3 regions of the Streptomyces sp. NPDC001858 genome follow, and region 2 is predicted to be linked to each of the others. Evidence: riboswitches for the same ligand, from Rfam matches in the RefSeq annotation. Region 2 holds a riboswitch; each other region holds the start of a gene.
What was found. Region 2 has a riboswitch for cobalamin ahead of ACWCPF_RS20490 (cobalamin biosynthesis protein). Riboswitches for the same ligand answer to the same signal wherever they lie in the genome.

Region 1 (7,132 bases), on a different contig from region 2:
ATCCACTTGAAGCAGAATTCTGCCTTCTCGCGGATGGAGGGGATGTTCTCCACCGCGTCGAAGGCGGCCGCCCGGTCCTGCGGATCGGGGAGGTAGGTGTCCAGCAGCGTCAGATAGAACTGGACGTGCACGGCCTCCTCGAACAGCTGCCGCGACAGATACAGGCGCGCCTCGGGCGAGTTGATGTGCTTGTACAGCGTCAGCACCAGGTTGTTCGCCACGATCGAGTCGCCCGTCGCGAAGAACGCGACCAGCCGGCCGATCATGTGCTGCTCGCCCTCGGACAGCTTCGCCAGGTCGGAGACGTCCGAGTGGAGGTCGACCTCCTCGACGGTCCAGGTGTTCTTGATGGCGTCCCGGTAGCGCTCGTAGAAGTCCGGGTAGCGCATCGGACGCAGCGTCAGTTCGAAGCCCGGGTCGAGCAGGTTCTTCTCGGTCTTTTCGGGGGCGGTGGACATTACTGGCAGGCCTCGCAGGACTCGGGGTTCTCAAGAGAGCAGGCGACCGCGTCTTCAGGGGTCGCCTGTACGGGGATCGGGGCTTGCGCCTGGGCGGCGCGGGCGATCCGGGTCGCCGGGCGCGAACGCAGGTAGTACGTCGTCTTCAGACCCGACTTCCACGCGTACGCGTACATCGAGGAGAGCTTGCCGATGGTCGGCGTCTCCAGGAACAGGTTCAGCGACTGCGCCTGGTCCAGGTACGGGGTACGGGCGGCGGCCATGTCGATCAGGCCGCGCTGCGGGATCTCCCACGCCGTGCGGTACAGGGCGCGCACCTCGGCCGGGATCCACGCGAACTCCTGCACCGAGCCGTTGGACTCGCGCAGCGCCTCACGGGTGCGGGCGTCCCAGACGCCGAGCTCCTTCAGCTCGTTCACCAGGTAGGAGTTGACCTGGAGGAACTCGCCGGACAGCGTCTCGCGCTTGAACAGGTTGGACACCTGCGGCTCGATGCACTCGTACACGCCCGCGATGGACGCGATGGTGGCGGTCGGCGCGATGGCGAGCAGCAGCGAGTTGCGCAGGCCCGTCGCCGCGATCCGCGACCGCAGCGCCGCCCAGCGCTCCGGCCAGGTGAACTCGACGCCGTAGTGGTCGGGGTGCAGCACACCGCGCGCGGTGCGGGTCTTGTCCCAGGCGGGCAGCGGGCCGCTGCGCTCGGCCAGGTCGGCGGAGGCCTCGTACGCGGCGAGCATGATGCGTTCGGCGATCCGCGTGGACAGGGCCTGGGCCTCGGCGGAGTCGAACGGCAGCCGCAGCTTGAAGAAGACGTCCTGGAGGCCCATCGCGCCCAGCCCGACCGGCCGCCAGCGGGCGTTGGAGCGGCCCGCCTGCTCGGTCGGGTAGAAGTTGATGTCGACGACCCGGTCGAGGAAGGTGACGGCGGTGCGGACGGCCGCGTCCAGCCGCTCCCAGTCGATGCCGTCCCCGCCCGCGGCCGACGGGTCGACGAACGCGCCGAGGTTCACCGAACCCAGGTTGCACACGGCCGTCTCGCCGTCGTCGGTGACCTCCAGGATCTCCGTGCACAGGTTCGAGGAGTGCACGACGTGACCCGGTTCGGCCGTCTGGTTGGCGGTGCGGTTGGCGGCGTCCTTGAAGGTCATCCAGCCGTTGCCGGTCTGCGCGAGGGTGCGCATCATGCGGCCGTACAGGTCCCGCGCCGGGATGGTCTTCTTCGCGAGGCCCGCCTCCTCGGCCTTGCGGTAGGCCGCGTCGAACTCCGCGCCCCACAGGTCGACCAGCTCGGGCACGTCGGCCGGGGAGAACAGCGACCACTGCCCGTCGGCGTTGACCCGTCGCATGAACTCGTCCGGGATCCAGTGCGCGAGGTTCAGGTTGTGCGTACGGCGGGCGTCCTCACCGGTGTTGTCCCGCAGCTCCAGGAACTCCTCGATGTCGGAGTGCCAGGTCTCCAGGTAGACCGCGGCCGCGCCCTTGCGCCGGCCGCCCTGGTTCACGGCGGCGACCGAGGCGTCCAGGGTCTTCAGGAACGGCACGATGCCGTTGGAGTGCCCGTTGGTGCCCCGGATCAGCGAACCGCGGCTGCGGATGCGGGAGTACGACAGCCCGATGCCGCCGGCGTGCTTCGACAGCCGGGCGACCTGGTGGTAGCGGTCGTAGATGGAGTCCAGCTCGTCCAGCGGGGAGTCGAGGAGGTAGCAGGACGACATCTGGGGGTGCCGGGTGCCGGAGTTGAAGAGCGTGGGGGAGGACGGGAGGTAGTCCAGCCGGCTCATCAGCCCGTACAGCGCGGCGACCTCGTCCAGCGCCCGCGCGCTGTCGTCCTCGGCCAGGCCGGAGGCGACGCGCAGCAGGAAGTGCTGGGGCGTCTCGACGACCTTGCGGGTGATCGGGTGCCGCAGCAGGTAGCGGCTGTGCAGGGTGCGCAGCCCGAAGTAGCCGAAGCGGTCGTCGGCGGCCGTGTCGATCAGCGCGTCGAGGCGGGCCGCGTGGACGCGCACGAACTCGGCGGTGCGGTCCGCGATCAGACCCTCGCGATGGCCGACGGCGACCGAGGCGGTGAACGACGTGACGCCCTGGGAGGCTGCCTCCGCGGCGATGCTGATGGTCAGCAGCCGGGCGGCCAGCTTCGAGTAGGCCGGGTCCTCGGAGATCAGACCGGCGGCCGCCTCCGTCGCCAGCTCGCGCAGCTCCGCCTCGTCGGCCCGCGAGGACCGGCCGCGCAGGGCGGCGGCGGCGACCCGGCCGGGGGCGGCGTCGGGAAGGTCGGCGGTCAGCTCGGTCAGGGTCCGCAGCAACGCGTTCCCGGGACCGTCGGTCTCCAGCTCGAAGACTGAAACCGGGTCGGCTGGCGCGATGGTCACGTGAGGCTCTCCCTCGCTCGGCAGGGGGCCTGGCGGAGGGCGGGGCAGCACACGAGCGCACGGGGCGTCGCGCCCACCGGCCCACTCCGCGAGGCCCGGACGTCAGGGCACCCGGACCGGGACGGCCGGGCGCGCTGTCGGCAGGACCTCGGACTGAACAGGCGTGCACATATGGGTGGACATGCACGCGTGTACACCGTTGCGGGACAGTTCCGGATTCGCACCGGATTCCCCTGCGACGACAGCGAGCATGAGCATACATCTTGTGCCTGCCTGTCGCGTCACCCCCAGATGTTGTGTCGCGCTGATTTCAGAGCGTCAACTCGTAGGTGAGGAGAGTGATGTCGTCAGGTGCGGCACGGGATTCCGGTCCCGCTCTGGTGTGCGGACGAAACCGAGACGTTCGTAGCCGACGGCCGGGGACGGCCGGGTTGCGGGTCGTCCCCGGAGTGTTTCCATGGAAAGTAGGTGCCGACACCGCACAGTCCCCCGTCCCGAGAACCCTCTCGGAGGGAGCAGACTCATGACGAGTGTCGTCCGCCGCCCGCCCGGGAAGACCCGTCTGCCCAACGCGCCGATGGCCACACTGGAACTCAGACGCTGGGGCAAACGGATCCGCGGCGCCCTCGTCGGCCGCTGGCACACCCACACCATCCGCCGGGAGGCCCGGCGCGGAACCACCCGGCCCAGGAAATGGCGGAGGTGGTTCTCCTACGCCAACGTGACCCGGTTCGTCTGGGTGCTCGCTGTGCTCGCGGTGTTCGCCTGGTGCATAGAAGGTCTGTACATCCTGCTCACGGGGGAGACGACCGGCTTTGAGGAGTGGCGCAAGGGCAACGGCGGCTTCGACGCCCTGCTGCGCTTCATCGGGCCCGTCCTCACCGCCTCGATCGCCGCGGCGTCGTTCCTGTTCTGCTGGTACAGCTGGACCAAGCGACGCTATCTCCTGGACGCCCGTAGAAATCCCGACAAGCTGGTGCTCACCGCAGGCCCGGAGACCGACGAGATCGTGGGCCGCGAGGAGGTCGCCGAGGTCATCGCCCAACGGCTGCGCGACCGCGACACCCGCCGGCCCTATCTGCTCGTCGGAGGCGTCGGCGTCGGCAAGACCGCCGTCCTCGTGCGGCTCACCGAACTGCTGGCCCATCAGCACGCCGTACCCGTGCCGATCCGGCTCCGGGACGCGACGGACGAGGCCACCCTGAACTTCGAGCGCTTGGCCAAGCAGAGGTTCGCCGAGGAGACGCCTCAGGGGACCCTGGCCCGCACCAAGATCGACCGGGTCTGGCAGCAACTGCTCGCCGACGACAAGCCCGTCGTCATCGCCGACGGGCTGGAGGAGGCCCTGCTCGACGAGGGACTCCAGCAGAACCGGGACAACATCATCCGCCGGGCCATCGAACGGGCCCACAAGGAGCGGCTGCCGCTGGTCATCGCCTCCCGGCCGCACAGCCCGCTGGAGAACACCGTCGCCGCCATCGTGGAGTTGGAGCCGCTCAGCGAGGAGGAGGCGCTGTACTTCGTCGAGGCGCGCGCCTCGGACGCCGAGGAACGGTACCTGGACGACCTCGTGGAGCGGGCGGAGGTCACCGAGTCGCCCATCTACCTCCAGATCGTCCGCGATCTGCATCACCACGGCAGGCTGCGCCCCGACGAGCCGGGCCACCTGGACACCTCGGACCGGGACCGGGGCACGCTGCGCCTGCGGCTGCTGGACCGATGGGCCGAGGAGCTGTGCGCGGGCCGGCTGCGGGAGAAGGTCGCGCTGAACCTGCAGGAGCGCCAGGACACCGTGGCGGTGGTCGCCGCGATGGCCTGCGTCGGCCTGCTCCAGGACAAACTGGAGGTCGGCTTCGAGGAGTTGTTGAGCACGGACGTGCACCCTGGTCCGGTGCGGTATGCGGCCGGCCACGCGGAGCACCTGTGGACCAGAGCCCGCGGCTTCGACCGGTACGGCAAGCGCGTCAACGTCTTCTCCGAGTGGCACCGCGAACAGATCTGGAACGCCCTGTGCAGGCTGCTCGGCGAGGAGGAGCGCAAGCGGCTCAGCGAGGGCAGCATGGAACAGTGCCAAGCCGTGCTCGCCCGTCACGCGACCAACGCGCACAAGCTCAAGCTGGTGGAGAGCCTGGGGCGAAAGGTCCGTTTCCCGCACAGCATCATCCAGGCCTATCTGGGATTCCGCGTCCTGGACGAGCTGGGGGAGCGGGTCGCCGGAGAGCTGGTCGACCAGGCGCTGCGACCGCCCGGCCCCAGCCGGGAGCTGCTCATCGCCCTGGTGTTCCTCTCCCGGCGGCGGGCCGCGAAGCTCGCCGACCGGGGCCACGGTGTCCGGACCGAGGTGAAGAAGGAGATCGAGGAGTGGATGCGGCAGGCACCCGTGCACGGCCGCACCCTGACCCACCGGCTCTGCTCGGCGGCCGAACACCGCACCGACGACCCGAAGGTCCTCGACCTCTACGCGGCGGCGCTGGAGGTCGAGAGCGCGGAGGAGTCCCCAGGACACCTGGACGACATCGTGCATGCGGCGCACGCGTCCTGGTCCGGCATCAAGGGGGACCGCCGCAGCCTCGACGACGCGAAACTGGCCTTCGTCAGGCAGCTCGGGGCGACACTGCGGACGGTCTCCGGGCGGCTCGGCAGGTCGACGCTGTACTCGGAGCTCTTCGACATGGCCATCGAGGAGCCCTCCTACGCGATCCGTATGGCCGCCGCCCAGGAGTGCGGCGCCGGAGGCAACGAGGCGTTCACCGTGATCCGCGAGCGTTTCCGCCTCGACAGCGACCCCGTCCGCGAGTACATCGACCAGGTCAACCGCCTCAAGGACGAAAGGAGGCAGAACTACCAGACATGGGCGGCGCAGATGGCGCTGGCGACGTACGGCACCCCCGTGCCGTCCAACCGCCGCCAAGGGCTGCGCCGCCAGCAGCTCACCCTCAAACAGCTCCAGCAGAAACGGCGCGAACTCAACGACGGGTACGAGGAACGGCGGGTGCGGCTGCTCCGTAACTTCATGATGCGGGCCTGGATCCTGCCCATGCTCCTGGGCTCCGTCGACGCCGCCCACCGCGACGAGGCGTCCGAACGCCTCGGCAAGTGGCTGCGCCACCTGGACCCGGTACACACCGGCGGCACCCCCGACATGCCGCTCGCGCTGGAGGCCGCACTGGCCCAGGGGTTCAAGTACGCGGCCAACCGGCGCATCCGCCACCCGCAGTCGGACCCGGGCAGCCGGGCCGGCCTGATCCGCCAGGCGGTGACGCTCCTGGAGCGCTCGCGGTGCTGGTACGCACAACTGAGCCTGCTCCAGGCGCTGTGCCTGTGGGAACTCCCGGACGACAGCGGCCGGCCGGCACACGCCCGCGGCGGCGGGTCGAACCCCGCGTCCCGCACCGTCGGTGGGGCCACCGCCGTGGAGACCGTCCGGCGCTGGCTGTCGATGGCCGGCACGGTCAACCGGCCGCCCGGCCCGCCGGGAGTGAACGGCGACTCGCCGCGGCGCCTGCTCCACCCGTTCGTCGCCGAGGCGGGCGACCTGGTGGCCCTGGCCCTCGAGACCGGGCAGCCCGAGCGCTTCCTGTGGATCGACGAGAAGGGCACCGCCGACAACATCGGCGCCCGCGTCGGCCGTGACGGCGGCTCCCGCAGGCACAACCTGTGGATCCCGCCCTCGGTCGGCTGGAGCACGCTCGACGGGCGCGCCCAGCGCCTGGTCGCCGATGTGCTGGTCATGGTGAACCTCATCGAACGGGACGGCCACCCGGACGAGGTCGAGGAGCGGATGGCCCGCGTGGAGCAGCCCGGCATGCCGCTCCCGCCGTGCATTCGCACCGACCGCGGACCGCTGCACCCCGGGTGGCCGGCCGGCAAGGCCGAGCCGCCCGCCCCGGGCTCCCAGTGCCTGCCCGACTGCAAGTTCCAGCTCTGCCCGTACCCGCCGCGCGGCTCGGTGCCCCGGGACGAGATCCGCGAGCCCTTCTGCCGCCAGCAACAGGCCCTGCTGCCGGGACGGCTGCGGCGGTGCCTCCCCAGACTCCTGCGCCGCAAGACACCGCACTGGGTCAGCATGCGCGTAGGCGAGCTGGACGACTTCTGGGACGCGATGGCCAGGCGCACCCGCTGAACAGCGCGGAACACGCCTGGCCGTCGGAGAGGCCCGGCCGGTGCGGACTAGTGCGTCGCCGCCGGCAGCTCCTTCTGGACGCCCGGGTCGCCGGCGTCCGCCGTGTAGTCCTCCGGCCTGGTCTCGTCGACGCCTTCCGGGGTCTTGAGCGCCTTCAGGACGAAGGTCAGGGCCACGGTGAC
Region 2 (7,132 bases):
TCGGGATGCCGGACGCCTTCAGCGCGGCGAGCCCGTCCTCCCAGGCCCGCTTCCCGCCGAGCAGCCGTACGACGGCGAGGTCGGCGCCGTCCAGGAGGGCGGGCAGCTCCTCGGCGACGTCGACGCGGGTCGGGTTGCCGATCCGGTAGTCGGCGCCGGCAGCGGCCCGGGCCGCCAACAGATCGGTGTCGGCGGTGGACAACAACAACACTGTGCTCATGCGGGCGCTCCCGGTGGAATGAAAGGCAGTCCTTGCGGCGCGCCCGACTCGATGAGCCGCCAGAGCGCGTCGGTGTCCGCGTGCTGTTCGATCAGATCGCCGAGCCGGTCGAGCTGCTCCTCGCGCAGCCCGGCGAAAGAGGTGTCGGGGGCGGGCGTGAACCGGCGGCCCGCGGCGGCCGCGACCTCGCGCAGGAACGCCCGCCGGAATCCGTCCGACTCCAGCGAGCCGTGCCAGTGCGTGCCCCAGGTCTGCCCGACCCGGCAGCCGTCCAGGAAGGGGGTTCCGCCCAGGATCTCGGCGACCCCGTGGTGGATCTCGTAGCCCTCGACGGTCTCGCCGAGGGCTTCGCCCACCGGCCTGGTGAGGGTCTTCTCCCGGGCGAACCGCACCCGGACGGGCAGCAGTCCGAGTCCGTCGACCCGGCCCCGGCGGCTCTCGACCTCGTCCTCGATGCGCTCGCCGAGGAGCTGGAAGCCGCCGCAGATCCCGAGGATCGGCCGGCCCTCCGCCGCCCGGCGCAGCAGGGCCTCGGCCAGGCCGCGCTCGTGCAGCCACTCCAGGGCCCGGACCGTGCCTCGGGTGCCGGGCACGACGACGAGATCGGCGTCGGCCAGCTCCTCCGGCCGGTCCACGAACCGCACGACGACACCGGGCTCGGCGGCGAGCGCGTCCACGTCGGTGAAGTTGGACATGAGCGGCACGGCGCACACGGCGATCCGCAGCACGTCGTCCCCCACCGGCGGGGCGGTGTTCGACTCGCGCACGGTGCCGCGCAGCGAGACCCGGAGCCCGTCCTCCTCGTCGATCCCGAGCCCGTGCCGGAACGGCAGCACCCCGTAGGTGCGCCGTCCGGTGAGCCCGAGCAGCATGTCGAGCCCCGGCTCCAGCAGGGAGACGTCGCCGCGGAACTTGTTGACGAGGAACCCGGCGACGAGTGCCTGGTCCTCGGGGGACAGGAGCGCGACCGTCCCGAAGAAGGACGCGAAGACCCCGCCGCGATCGATGTCACCGACGACGAGCACGGGAAGCCCGGCGTTCCGGGCGATCCCCATGTTCACGATGTCGGTCCGCCGAAGATTGATCTCGGCGGGAGAACCGGCCCCCTCACAGATCACCGCGTCATACGTGCCCCGCAACTCGGCGAGACAGTCGAGAACGGTTCCCAGGAGTTTCTGCTGCCGGCCCCCGTGATACCCACGGGCGCTCAGCTCCCCGACGGGCTTGCCGAGCAGCACGACCTGGCTGCTCTGCTCGCCGCCCGGCTTCAGCAGCACGGGATTCATGAGCGCGGTCGGCTCGACCCGGCAGGCCTGGGCCTGCATGGCCTGAGCCCGGCCGATCTCGGCGCCTTCCTTCGTCACGAACGAATTCAGGGACATGTTCTGCGCTTTGAAGGGCGCGACCTTGACGCCCTGTCGCACCAGCCATCGGCAGATCCCGGCCGTCACGACACTCTTGCCGGCATCGGAGGTCGTGCCCGCGACCAGAAGACCGCCGCCGGTCATGAGGCACGCCCCTTCGCCTTGGCTTTCGCTTGCGCGTTCACGGTCGTGGCGAGGGCGCGCGCGGCGACGGTCACGCCGAGCGCGAGCAGACCGACCCGGCGCGAGAGCCGCGCGGCACGTTCGATGTCCTCGGCGACGACGGGCCGCCCGGCCGCCGCGTTGAGCACGGGCCGGTGCTCGACCCGGCCGCCGTACGACAGGGTCCCGCCCAGCCGCACCCCGAGCGCCCCGGCGAACGACGCCTCGACGGGCCCCGCGTTGGGGCTGGGATGCCGGCCCGCGTCCGCCCGCCAGGCCCGGACGGCCCCGCGCGGATCGTCCCCGGCCACGGCGGCGAGGACGGCGGTCAGCCGGGCCCCCGGCCATCCGGCGAGGTCGTCGAGCCGAGCGGAGGCCCACCCGAAGCGCAGGTATCTCGGCGAGCGGTGCCCGACCATGGCGTCGAGCGTGTTGACGGCGCGGAACCCGAGCAGCCCCGGCACCCCGCCGACGGCCCCCCACACCAGCGCCCCCACGACGGCGTCGGAGGTGTTCTCGGCGACGGACTCCACGACGGCCCGGGCGATCCCGTCCGCGTCCAGCGCCTGCGGATCGCGCCCGCACAGATGCGGCAGCCGCTCCCGCGCGGCATCGACGTCCCCCGCTTCGAGGGCCCGTCCGATGCCCCGCGCCTCGCGGACGAGAGAGGAGCCCCCGACGACGGCCCAGGTGGCGGCGGAGGTGAGGACGACGGAGACGGCGGCGGACGACCGTCCGCGGCGCGCGGCGGCAGCCCCCAGCGCTACGGCGCTCCCGGCGCACACGAGGGTGTGCAGGGCGCCCCATCCTCGGTGATCCCGCCACAGCACCCGCTCCACGTCACCCGCGGCCCGCCCGAACGCGGCGACCGGATGCCCACGGCGGGGATCGCCGAGCAGCAGATCGCCGAGGAGGCCGGCGGCGGCGCCGTACGCGAAGACGCGATCGGCACGCACGGGCTCAGCCGGCCGTGGGGTCGGGCAGCGAACCGGTGCGGTACCTCAACGGCCGAGCGAGCATGGCGATATGTCCTCACTCAGGGTGTCCGCGCCCTGGTTCGACTAGACCGGCGGTGAGAGTTCCTGGCTCCCGGGGGCTTACTACCCCGGTGACAGTGGCGGGACCGCGCCGGATTCGCACCGGCTTCCTCTCCTACCGCCGTTGATGGCTCCGGCAGTCCACCACGGGCCCGGAACGGCCGTCAACTTGCCGTTGACCTGCACAGGGAGAGTGTGCAGAACCCCACACCGCCACCACGACGGAGGTCACTCGCGCCCGGCTCGCAGCCGGCTCGCGGGGAGAAAACGGACCGCCCCGCGCGGCTCGTCGAAGAGCCGCACAGGGCGGTGAGTGCCGTCGGCCGGGCGTCAGACCACGATCAACGAGATCCCGTAGGCCACCGCGGCCGCGCAGGCGACGAAGCACGCGTACGCGCCCGTCACCGCGAGGGTGTCCGAGCCGCCCTCCGCCGCCGCGCGCTCCTGCCGCGACAGGCCCATGATGCCGAGGGTGAACAGGGCCACCAGGGCCACGGTGACCACGAGGCTGACGCCGAAGACGGAGCCCAGCGCCGCCCAGTCGATCTTCATGCTGCTTCTCTTCCTTCGTACCGGGTGCGCGGGCTCAGACGGCCGGGGCGGTGGGCTCGGTGGCGGCTGCTGCGGCGGCGGTCGCGGCGGTCGCGGCGGGGGACGGGATGGTGGCCGTCAGGCTGTCGGCGACCGGGGCCGGGATCGCCGTCGGCTCGTCCGTCCCGTTGACGTTCGACGCGTCGATGACCTCGCGCCGCGAGATCTTCCAGATCCACGCGCTGGAAGCCACCAGGAAGATCGCGACCAGCGCCGTGCCCCAGTCGCCCAGGTCGGTCACGGACTCCGCCAGCGCGCCCACCAGGGCCGCCGCCGGCAGCGTCAGACCCCAGGCGACGAACATCCGCGTCGCCGTCGACCAGCGGACCACTCCGCCCTTGCGGCCGAGGCCCGCGCCCATCACTGCGCCGGAGACCGAGTGCGTGGTGGAGAGGGAGAAGCCGAGGTGGGAGGAGGCCAGGATGACCGTGGCCGCGCTGGTCTGGGCGGCGAAGCCCTGCTGCGGCTGGAGGTCGGTCAGGCCCTTGCCCATCGTGCGGATGATGCGCCAGCCGCCGAGGTAGGTGCCGAGCGCGATGGCGAGGCCCGCGGAGAGGATGACCCAGGTGGGCGGGTCCGAGTCGGGGGCCACGGCGCCGCCGGCCACGAGCGCGAGGGTGATGATGCCCATCGTCTTCTGCGCGTCGTTCGTGCCGTGGGCGAGCGAGACCAGGCCGGCCGAGGCGATCTGGCCGGCGCGGTAGCCCTTCGCCGCGGCCTTGCCGTCGGCCTTCTTGCCGAGGGTGTAGGAGAGGCGGGTCGCCAGCAGCGCCGCGATGCCCGCCACGATCGGGGCCGCGATGGCCGGGATCAGGACCTTGGTGACCAGGGCGTCGCCGTGCACCGCGCCCATGCCGGCCGAGGCGATGGTGGCGCCGATCAGACCGCCCATGAGGGCGTGCGAGGAACTGGAGGGCAGGCCCACCAGCCAGGTCACGAGGTTCCAGAGGATGGCGCCGACCAGTGCGGCGAAGATGACCTCGGGCCGGATGCCGGTCTCGTCGACGAGCCCCTTGGAGATCGTGTTGGCGACCTCCACGGAGAGGAACGCGCCGACGAGGTTCAGCACGGCGGACATGGCCACCGCGACCTTCGGTCTGAGGGCGCCGGTCGAGATGGTCGTCGCCATCGCGTTGGCGGTGTCGTGGAAACCGTTCGTGAAATCGAACGCGAGTGCGGTTACCACCACAATCGCGAGGATCAGCGAGAAGCTTTCCATTTACCCAGGCAATCGTTCGAAGTGATCGGCCGGTTGAACGTAAGTAACCTAGGTGAACGGATGGTGAACTGAGGGGGGCTGCACGGTGTCCAATGGGGCGGGAGTGGGTCTGTGTTTCTTCGCTGTGCCGCCGACGGTTCAGGCGCCGCACGGCTAGTCCCCTTTTGCGAACCTCCGCAGCCGGTCGACGGAGCCGTTGAAGAGATTCTGGTCACCCGGCAGGCTGCCGCTGTCGGCGTACTGCCAGAAGGTCCACGCCGACCAGCCGCCCGGCAGGGCGCCCGCGTCGGCGGACCGGTAACGGGCGATCCACAGGGCGTGATCCGCGGCGAAGGCGCCGCTGCCGCCCGTGCAGAGGTTCCACCAGTGGGTCGTCGTGTAGATCACCGGGCGACGGCCGGTGAGCCGGTGCACCTCGTCGCTGAAGGCCCTGATCCAGGCGACCGTCTTCGCCTTCGTCAGGCCGTAGCAGGTGTTCGAGCCGCCGTAGGGGTTGTACTCCATGTCGAGGGCGGGCGGCAGGGTCCGGCCGTCCGCACTCCAGTCGCCGCCGTTGCCGACGAAGTGCGCCGCCTGCGCCTTGCCCGAGCCCTTGTCCGGCAACGCGAAGTGGTACGCGCCGCGCAGCAGCCCGACCGCGCCGGCGCCCGCGTACTGCGCGTCGAAGTACGGGTTGCGATAGGAGGTCGACTCGGTCGCCTTGACGTAGACGAACCCCGCCCCCGCGGCCTTCGCCCTCGGCCAGTCGACGGTCTTCTGGTGGGACGAGACGTCATGTCCCCTCGGCTGCTCCGCCGCGCGGGCGGGCGCCTGGGCGAGGCCGGTCCCCGCGGCGGCCAGCGCCACGGCCCAGGCCGCCCGGGCGAGACCGCCCCTGCGTCGGGACGCCGTGGACGCCGTGGACGGCCTGGATGGCCTGAATGGCCTGGACGACGGTGTGTGGGCGCGAGCCATGATTCCCCCGGAACGGCGGCGTGCACGAAACGAAAACGAACCAGAGGCTAGGGGAAGATCCACCGATATCGGCGGGTGTTCGTCGATCTCCGGCCACATCACGACAAGGGGAGGATCGCGGCATGGCTGAGCAGCGAGGGAGACGTGCGGTTCCCGAGGAGGCCCGCGCCTGGGAGGCGCTCGTGACGACGGCCCGCCGCACCGTGACCGACGGACTGGTCGTCGGCACCTCCGGCAACGTCTCCGTGCGCGTCGGCGACACCGTGCTGGTCACCCCGTCGGGCGTGCCCTACGACCGGCTCGCCCCCGGCGACGTCACCGGCGTCGACCTCACCGGCCGGCAGGTGCTCGGCGGCCTGATTCCGACCAGCGAACTGCCCATGCACCTCGCCGTCTACCGCGGCACCGACGCCGGGGCGGTCGTCCACACCCACGCCGTGCACGCCACGGCCGTCTCGACCCTCGTCGCCGAGCTTCCCCGCGTCCACTACATGGCGGCCGCGCTCGGCGGACCCGTCCGGGTCGCCCCCTACGCCACGTACGGCACCGAGGAGTTGGCCGAGAACATGCTCCAGGCCCTTGCGGACCGCACCGGCTGTCTGCTGCAGAACCACGGCACCCTCACCTACGGCGCCACCCTCGACCAGGCCTACGACCGCACGGCCCAACTGGAGTGGATGTGCCGCCTGTGGCTGACAGCCTCGTCCCTCCCCGACCACACCCCCACCCTCCTGACACCCGAACAACTGACCCAGGCAGCAGCCCGCCTACGCACCTACGGACAACGCCCCTGACCCGGCCCCCCACCAGGCCCGCGTCACTCCCACCACCGTGCCTACGCCCCACTCCCCACCCGGCCCCCAACACGCCGCCCACTGGCCCCGCCGCGCCCCTCCACCGGCCCGCGCCGCTCTCCCCAGCGGCCCCCGCCACGCCCCCCGCCACGCCCCCCGCCACGCCCCCCGCCGCGCCACCGCACCGGCCCCGTCACCCTTGTCGACTGCACCGCTGGCCGGTTGTGGGGATGGCCGGGAGACTGGGCGGGTGCGCACTGTCAGAGCGACGGCCGCCGCCGTCACCGCAGCCCTGGCCGCCGGCGCGGCCAGCGTCGCCGTCGGCCGGTTCGCCAGCGACGCCGCGCTGAAGGCGCCGCCCGGCCGGCCCCTGCCCACCGAGCCGCGGCTCACCGTGCACGGCACGGCCGCCGGCCGGATCACCCTCACCCGTGACCTGGCCGCCCTGCGTCCCGGCACCTACGGGCTCTCCGGGAACGGCTCCCACGCGGTCGTCGGCGCCGTGCTGCCCACCGCCCCGCACTCCGCGGACACCGTCGTACGCCGTCTGGAACGCGTCACGCACGGCACCCTGAACCCCGGGGACGCGGTCTGGCTCACCCCGAACCTGCACATCGGCAACCCCGGCACCGCCCTCGGCCTCGACCACGCCGACATCGACATCCCGGGCGAGCTGGGCAACCTGCCCGCCTGGTTCGTCCCCGGCGCCCGGCGCACCTGGGTGATCGCCGTGCACGGCCTGGGCACCACCCGCGAACACGCGCTGAACGTCATGGCCTTTCTGCACCGCC
Region 3 (7,132 bases), on a different contig from region 2:
TGGCCGCCGCGCAGAAGGGCGGCGTCGGCCACTTCGTCGTCCTGTCGATCGTGGGCGCGGACCAGGTGCCCGAGATGGACTACTACCGGGCCAAGGTCCTCCAGGAGAAGATCCTCGCCGCCGGGCCGATCCCCTACTCGATCGTCCGGGCGACGCAGTTCATGGAGTTCATGGACGCCGTCATGACCTGGACCGCCGACGGCGACACCGTGCGGCTGCCCGCCACGCCGATCCAGCCGATCGCCGCCAAGGACGTGGCCGCCGCGGTGGCGGAGGTCGCCGCGGGCGCCCCGCTGAACGGCATCCGCAACATCGCCGGCCCCGACCTCTTCACCCTCGACGAGCTGGGCCGGATCACCCTGTCCAGCAAGGGCGACCAGCGCACCGTCGTCACCGACCCCACCGCCGGCATGTTCGCCGTCATCAAGGGGGACGTCCTCACCGACAAGAACGCCCACCTCGCCCCCACCCGCTACACCGACTGGCTCTCCTGACCGGTCAGCTCCCGTCCGCGCCCGGGGCGTCGACGCGGTCGGCGTCCCGGTTCTCGACGGCGCACTCGTTCTCAGCCGCTTCCGTGCCGGAGCCAGGCGAGCTGGTCACCGGTCAGTGACAGGCGCCGGGACCGCAGCGAGCTGTCGGTCTGTGCCGTCGTGCGCGGGCCGATGGACGGCCAGACGCCCGGGTGGTGCAGGGTCCAGGCCAGGGCGACGGTCTCGGGGCGGGTGCCGAGCCGGTCGGCGAGTTCGCGGCAGCGGTCGCGCCGGGCGCGGTTGGTCGCGGTGTCGTACGGGTCCGGGCGGCCGTCGGCCCGCCGCGGTTCGTCGGTGCGGGCGAAGAAGCCGCGGGCCTGCGACGACCAGCTCAGCAGCGGCAGACGGTGGGCGCGGACGACGTCGAGTGCCGCGGCGTCCGCGTGCAGGCTGCCGCCCAGCAGTGCGGGATCGGGTTCGGCGAGGCTGAACTGGTAGCTGGCCAGGGAGGTGCCCGCGCCCGGCCAGCTCCTGCGCGAGCACGGCGAGGCGGTCCGCCCGCCAGTTGGAGACGCCGACCCGGCGGACCCGACCGTCCTCGACGAGGCCGATCAGCGTGTCCGCGAGTTCGGCGACGGACCGGGCGGGATCGTCGCAGTGGTGGAGCAGGACGTCGACGGTGTCGACGCCCAGGTTCTCCAGCGCGCTCCGCACGTGGTCGTGCACGTTCTCGCGGCTGAGCGGGATGTCCCGGCCGCTCGTGTCGTGGCCGACCTTCGTGGCCACGCCGAGCGTTCCGGGGTTCTTGCGCAGCCACCGGCCGACCGCCGCCTCGGCCTGCCCGCCGGCATAGCTGTGCGAGGTCTCGACCAACAGGCAGCCGGCTTCGGCGAAGTGGGCCAGTTCCATGTTGCGTGCCCAGACCAGGAACGGCGGCGGCGGTTCCACGCCGGGCCGACGATGGTGTCGAGCAGCTCGCTCTGTTCGGGCGTCAGGTCGGGCAGGGGGGTCAGTCGCACGGTCGGGGTTCCTTTCGGGAACGGGTGAAGGGGTTCACCAGGCGGCGGTCCGGGTCCGCAGGAAGCGCCGGTGGAAGTCGGTTCTCGCCGGGTCGGCGAGCGGGATCGGCGCCCAGCCGTGGCCGGTCTCGAAGACCTCGGGCCGGTCGGGGCGGGTGGCCGGCCAGTCCGGCAGGGCCGGGCCGTTCGGGTCGCCGGTGGACACGAAGTTGACGACGTATCCGGTGAGGAGGTCCGCGACGCGCCGGTCCTCCTCGCGCCACGGGCGGTCCAGGGCGTGCAGCGTGCCCAGCAGGTACGGGATCTCCGAGCCGTGGAAGGCGCCGCGCGCAGCGCCGTCGGGGCCCGGCTGGGCATGGGTCCAGAAGTGGGTGAAGACGGGGCTCGCGGCGCCCTCGGCCCACTCCGTCACCCACAGGTGGGTGCTGACGCGGGCGGAGTCGGCGCGGGCCGTGTGGTGCCCTGTCGGTCCTGACCCACGAGGACGAGGAGAAGGCCGTCGCGATCGCCAACGGCACGCGCTACGGTCTGACCGCCACGCAATGGACCCAGGACATCGGCCGCGCCGTACGCCTGGCCCGCGCGGTCCAGGCGGGCCAGGTCGCCGTCAACACCCTCGGCGACGGCGGCCCCGGCGGGGCCATCGGCGCGCCCTTCGGCGGCTACCGGCACAGCGGCTTCGGCCGCTCCATGGGCCCCGACTACGTCGAGGACTGGACCCAGCTCAAGGCGGTCGTCATCAACGCCGGCTGAAGCGCCCGGGAGGGGACATCGGGGGGCACGTGGGGCGATCAGGCAATGCCATGGTAATTTTCGAACGCCAGTCGTATTCGTGCACGCGGTAGTACGCGTGCACGGGTCAGGGAATCCGGTGGAAGTCCGGAACTGACGCGCAGCGGTGAGGGTGACGGGCGGGGCGGCAACCACTGGACGACGGCCATGGCCAGGTCTGGGAAGGTGCCCCGCCGGGGTGATCCCGAGTCCGAAGACCTGCTGGCAGCCGACCGTCCGAACGGGCCCCGCGCATGGGCCTCGACGCCTAGGAAGCCGCTTCGTGCATCTGTCCCGCCCCGCCCGCTGTTCCGTCCTGCTCCTGTCCGGGGCACTGCTGCTGTCCGCCTGCGGTGCGGGCTCGTCGTCCGAGGGGGCTGCGGGCGCGGGCGCGTCCGCGAAGGCCGTCACGCTGGACAACTGCGGGCAGAAGGTGACCGTCAAGGCACCTCCGCAGCGGGCCGTCTCGCTGAACCAGGGCACCACCGAGATCATGCTCTCGCTGGGCCTCGCCGACCGCATGGTGGGCACCGCCACCTGGACCGACCCGGTCATGAAGGGGCTGGAGAAGGCCGACGCGAAGGTGCCTCGGCTCGCCGACAACCAGCCGTCGTTCGAGAAGGTGCTGGACACCGAGCCGGACTTCGTGGCCTCCTCCTTCACCTCCACGCTGAGCAAGGGCGGAGTGGCCCCGCGCGAGAAGTTCGCGGAGCTGGGGGTGCCGACGTACCTCTCGCCCGCCGACTGCGAGGGCAAGGACAACAGCGGCGGCGGCGACGGCTCGCGGACCGAGCCGCTGGCCATGGACACCGTGTACCGCGAGGTGCGCGAACTGGCGCGGATCTTCGGGGTCGAGGAGCGCGGCGAGAAGCTGGTCACGCAGCTCCAGGGCCGGGTGGCCACGGCCACGTCCGGGATCGACGCCGAGGACGCCACCGTCCTGTACTGGTTCGCGAACCAGGAGTCGCCCTATCTGGCGGGCTGCTGCGGTGCGCCGGGCATCGTCACGAACGTGCTGGGCGCGAAGAACGTCTTCGACGACAGCACGCAGGAATGGCCGCAGGTGAACTGGGAGACGGTCGCCGACCGCAACCCCGACGTGCTGGTCATCGGCGACCTCACCCGCAAGTCGCAGACGGCCGAGACCGCCGCGCGGAAGATCGCGTTCCTGGAGTCCAACGCGGCGACGAAGAACATGGACGCGGTGAAGCAGAAGCGTTACGTGCTGCTCAGCGGGCAGGCCATGAACCCCACGATCCGCACCGTCGAAGGGGTGGAGAAGGTCGCCGCGGCGCTGCGCGCGTACGGGCTCGCCGGATGACCACCGCCCTGCGGTCGCCCGGGGTCCGACGGCTCCGGGCCGCCGCCGGGGTGCTGCGGGGCGTGGCCGGCCCGGTCCTCGGACTCGCGGTGCTGGCCGTGTCCGTCGCCGTGGCCATCACCATCGGGCCGGCGGACATCGGCGTCGGTGACGTCTGGTCCACGGTCGCCTCCCACCTGGGCTGGGGCGCCTCGGACCTGTCCCCCATCCGGGACGGCATCGTCTGGAACCTGCGGCTGCCGCGCACCCTGCTCGCCGCGGTGTGCGGCGCCGGGCTCGCCGTGTGCGGGGCGGTGATGCAGTCGCTGCTGCGCAACCCGCTGGCCGACCCCTTCGTCCTGGGGGTCTCCTCCGGGGCGTCGACCGGGGCGGTCGTCGTGGTCGTCCTCGGGGTCGGCGGGAGCGTCGTGTCGGTGTCGGGGGGCGCGTTCGCGGGCGCGCTCGGCTCGTTCGCGATGGTGCTGCTGCTCAGCCACACGCTCGGCGGGACGACGGACCGGGTGGTGCTGTCCGGGGTGGCCGCGATGCAGCTGTTCTCGGCCGTGACCTCGTTCATCGTGCTGACGGCGGCCGACGCGGAGACCACCCGGGGCGTGCTGTTCTGGCTGCTCGGATCGCTCAGCGGGGCCGGCTGGACCGAGGTGTGGCTCTGTCTGGCCGTGCTGGCGCTCGCCCTGACGGTGTGCCTCGGGTACGCGCGCACCCTGGACGCCTTCGCCTTCGGCCAGGACGCGGCGGCCACACTCGGGGTCGCGGTGGCCCGGACCCGGCTGGTGCTGCTGTGCGTGACCGCGCTGTTGACGGCCGTGCTGGTGAGCGCGGCGGGCGCGATCGGCTTCGTCGGCCTCGTCCTGCCGCACGCGGCCCGCGCCCTGGTCGGCCCCGGACATGCCCGGCTGCTGCCGGTCGCCGCGCTCGCCGGGGCGGTGTTCCTGGTGTGGGCCGACACCCTGGCCCGTACCGTCCTCGACCCGCAGGAGGTGCCGGTGGGCGTGGTGACGTCGCTCGTCGGCGTCCCGGCGTTCGTCCTGGTCCTGTACCGCACGAGGGGGACCCGATGAGGAGGACGCGGTGAGCGGGACGCACGAGGGGCAGAACGCGGTGGACGGATCCCACGACAGCGAGTACGACGGGGAGCACGCGTCGCCCACGCTCCACGCCGACCGGGTGAGCCGCTCCGCGGGCGGACGGCTGATCCTCGACGGCGTCAGCCTCACCCTCCGGCCCGGCTCCGTGACCGGACTGCTCGGCCCCAACGGCTCGGGCAAGTCGACCCTGCTGCGGCTGCTGTCCGGGGTGCTGGCCCCGGCCTCGGGCGTGGTGACCCTCGACGGCCGACCGCTGGGCGACTGGGGCCGCCGAGCCGTCGCGCGGCGCGTGGCCGTCGTCGAGCAACAGGCGGACACCCTGGTCGAGTTGACCGTCGCCGACGTGGTGCGCCTGGGCCGCGTCCCGCACCGCCGCGCCTGGACGCCGGCGACCGCGGCGGACGAGCGGGCCGTCCGCACCGCCCTCGAACGCACCGGGCTCGCCGACCGCCTGGACCAGCCCTGGCACACGCTCTCCGGCGGGGAACGCCAGCGCGTCCAGATCGCCCGCGCCCTCGCCCAGGAGCCCCGCGAACTGCTGCTGGACGAACCGACCAACCACCTGGACATCCAGCACCAGCTCGACCTGTTGAACCTGGTCGCCGAACTGCCCGTCACCAGCGTCGTCGCCCTGCACGACCTGAACCTGGCGGCCATGTACTGCGACCAGGTCGTCGTGCTCCGGCAGGGCCGGGTGGTAGCCGCCGGCACCCCTGCCGCCACCCTCACCGAGGCCCTGATCGCCGACGTCTACGGCGTGCGCGCCACGGTCACCCGCCCCGGCGCCGGCGACCGGCCGTACATCCGCTTCCTGGGGACGGTCGCCGGGAGGTGAGCGCAGGGCGGCCGGCGCCGCGGCCGAACGGGCTCTCAGCCGTCGAGCCCGAGTCCCCGTCGTCCGTCGAGGGGGCGGAACCAGCGCTCGACGTCCGCGTCGGCGACCTCGGCGAGGGTGGCCGGTGACCAGCGCGGATCGCGGTCCTTGTCGATGACCTGGGCGCGGATGCCCTCGACCAGGTCGGCGGTGGACAGGGCCGCGCAGGACACTCGGTACTCCTGCTCCAGCACCCGCTCCAGCGACCCGAGCCGACGGGCCCGCCGCAGTGCCGTCAGCGTCACCTTCAAGGTGGTGGGCGACTTGGTGAGCAGGGTCTGCGCGGCCTCCTTCGCGGCCGGGTCGCCGTGCGCGAGCAGCCGCCGGACGATCTCCTCGACGGTGTCGGCGGCATAGCAGTCGTCGATCCACTCCCGATGTGCGGCCAACTCCCCCTCCGGAGCAGGCCGCACATGAGGCGCGAGGGCCTCCCGGACGGGCAGCCGGGCCAGGTCGGCGACGACGTCGTCCAGCGACGGGGACGGCACGTAGTGGTCGGCCAGCCCGCACAGCACGGCGTCCCCGGCGCCGATCTGCGCCCCCGTCAGCGCCAGGTGGGTGCCCAGTTCGCCGGGTGCGAGCCCGAGCAGATGGGTGCCGCCGACGTCCGGGACGAATCCGATGCCGGTCTCGGGCATCGCGATGCGCGAGCGCTCGGTGGCGATCCGGACGCTGCCGTGGGCGGACACGCCGACTCCGCCGCCCATGACGATGCCGTCCATGACGGCGACGTACGGCTTGGGGTAGCGGGCGATGCGCGCGTTGAGGCGGTACTCGTCGCGCCAGAACGCGGCCGAGGCGCTGCCGTCCGCGTCGCGAGCGTCGTCGTGGACGGCGCGGATGTCGCCGCCCGCGCACAGACCGCGCTCCCCGGCGCCGGTGATGACGACGGTCTCGACGGCCGGGTCGTGCTCCCAGGCGGTGAGCGCCTCGTCGATGCGGCGCACCATGACATGGTTCAGGGCGTTGAGGGCTCGGGGCCGGTTGAGGACGATATGGGCCGCCCGTCCGGCGGTGCGCAGCAGGACAGGTTCCTCTCCGGAGGTCGCTGCGGACGCGCTCGTCGCGCTGGTCGCGCTCGTGGGGCCGGTCGGGCTCGTCGCGCTGGTCGGGCCGTTCATCCGTACGCCTCCGTCAGGGGCCGCGCGCCACGATGACACGCATGATCTCGTCGGTTCCTGCCGGGAATCCTAGGGACAGGCCGGACGGGTGACCCGCACCACACTTTTCGGGAGAAGAAACTCACAGCCGTGCGCTCTGCTGCGGCTTCGGCGATCTGGCCTAGCATCCGAGCATGACAGTGCTGCCTGACGACGGGCTCTCGCTCGCCGCCGAGTTCCCCGACACGACACGTGAGCAGTGGCAACGTCTCGTGGAGGGCGTCCTGCGCAAGTCGGGCAAGGAGGTCTCCGGTGCGGCGGCGGAAGACGCCCTGTCCACCGTGCTGGAGGACGGCCTCGGCACCGGCCCCCTGTACACCGCGCGCGAGAGCGCCCCGGATCCCGGCCTTCCCGGCTTCGCCCCGTTCGTGCGCGGGGGCCGGGCGGAGGGCAACACCGTCGGCGGCTGGGACGTACGCCAACGGC

Region 1: it holds a riboswitch for cobalamin, as region 2 does, so the genes downstream of both, ACWCPF_RS10035 (ribonucleoside-diphosphate reductase subunit alpha) here and ACWCPF_RS20490 (cobalamin biosynthesis protein) in region 2, are expected to answer to the same signal.
Region 3: it holds a riboswitch for cobalamin, as region 2 does, so the genes downstream of both, ACWCPF_RS24860 (ABC transporter substrate-binding protein) here and ACWCPF_RS20490 (cobalamin biosynthesis protein) in region 2, are expected to answer to the same signal.

What each region holds. Positions count from the first base shown of each region.
Region 1 is NZ_JBSFEV010000005.1:302,881-310,012, forward strand. It holds gene ACWCPF_RS10030 (ribonucleotide-diphosphate reductase subunit beta) at 1-458, opposite strand, end outside; gene ACWCPF_RS10035 (ribonucleoside-diphosphate reductase subunit alpha) at 458-2,827, opposite strand; cobalamin riboswitch at 2,950-3,085, opposite strand; gene ACWCPF_RS10040 (NACHT domain-containing protein) at 3,351-6,950, shown strand; gene mctP (monocarboxylate uptake permease MctP) at 6,998-7,132, opposite strand, start outside.
Region 2 is NZ_JBSFEV010000013.1:56,970-64,101, reverse strand. It holds gene cobN (cobaltochelatase subunit CobN) at 1-220, opposite strand, end outside; gene ACWCPF_RS20495 (cobyric acid synthase) at 217-1,728, opposite strand; gene ACWCPF_RS20490 (cobalamin biosynthesis protein) at 1,725-2,702, opposite strand; cobalamin riboswitch at 2,804-2,944, opposite strand; gene ACWCPF_RS20485 (hypothetical protein) at 3,114-3,335, opposite strand; gene ACWCPF_RS20480 (anion permease) at 3,370-4,593, opposite strand; gene ACWCPF_RS20475 (lysozyme) at 4,747-5,547, opposite strand; gene ACWCPF_RS20470 (class II aldolase/adducin family protein) at 5,670-6,341, shown strand; gene ACWCPF_RS20465 (alpha/beta hydrolase) at 6,592-7,132, shown strand, end outside.
Region 3 is NZ_JBSFEV010000019.1:34,211-41,342, forward strand. It holds gene ACWCPF_RS24835 (SDR family oxidoreductase) at 1-494, shown strand, start outside; gene ACWCPF_RS24840 (aldo/keto reductase) at 566-979, opposite strand; partial or broken gene ACWCPF_RS24845 (aldo/keto reductase) at 1,071-1,382, opposite strand; gene ACWCPF_RS24850 (carboxylesterase family protein) at 1,527-1,904, opposite strand; gene ACWCPF_RS24855 (aldehyde dehydrogenase family protein) at 1,964-2,245, shown strand; cobalamin riboswitch at 2,300-2,504, shown strand; gene ACWCPF_RS24860 (ABC transporter substrate-binding protein) at 2,547-3,584, shown strand; gene ACWCPF_RS24865 (FecCD family ABC transporter permease) at 3,581-4,645, shown strand; gene ACWCPF_RS24870 (ABC transporter ATP-binding protein) at 4,686-5,507, shown strand; gene ACWCPF_RS24875 (enoyl-CoA hydratase/isomerase family protein) at 5,543-6,667, opposite strand; gene ACWCPF_RS24880 (methylmalonyl-CoA mutase family protein) at 6,841-7,132, shown strand, end outside.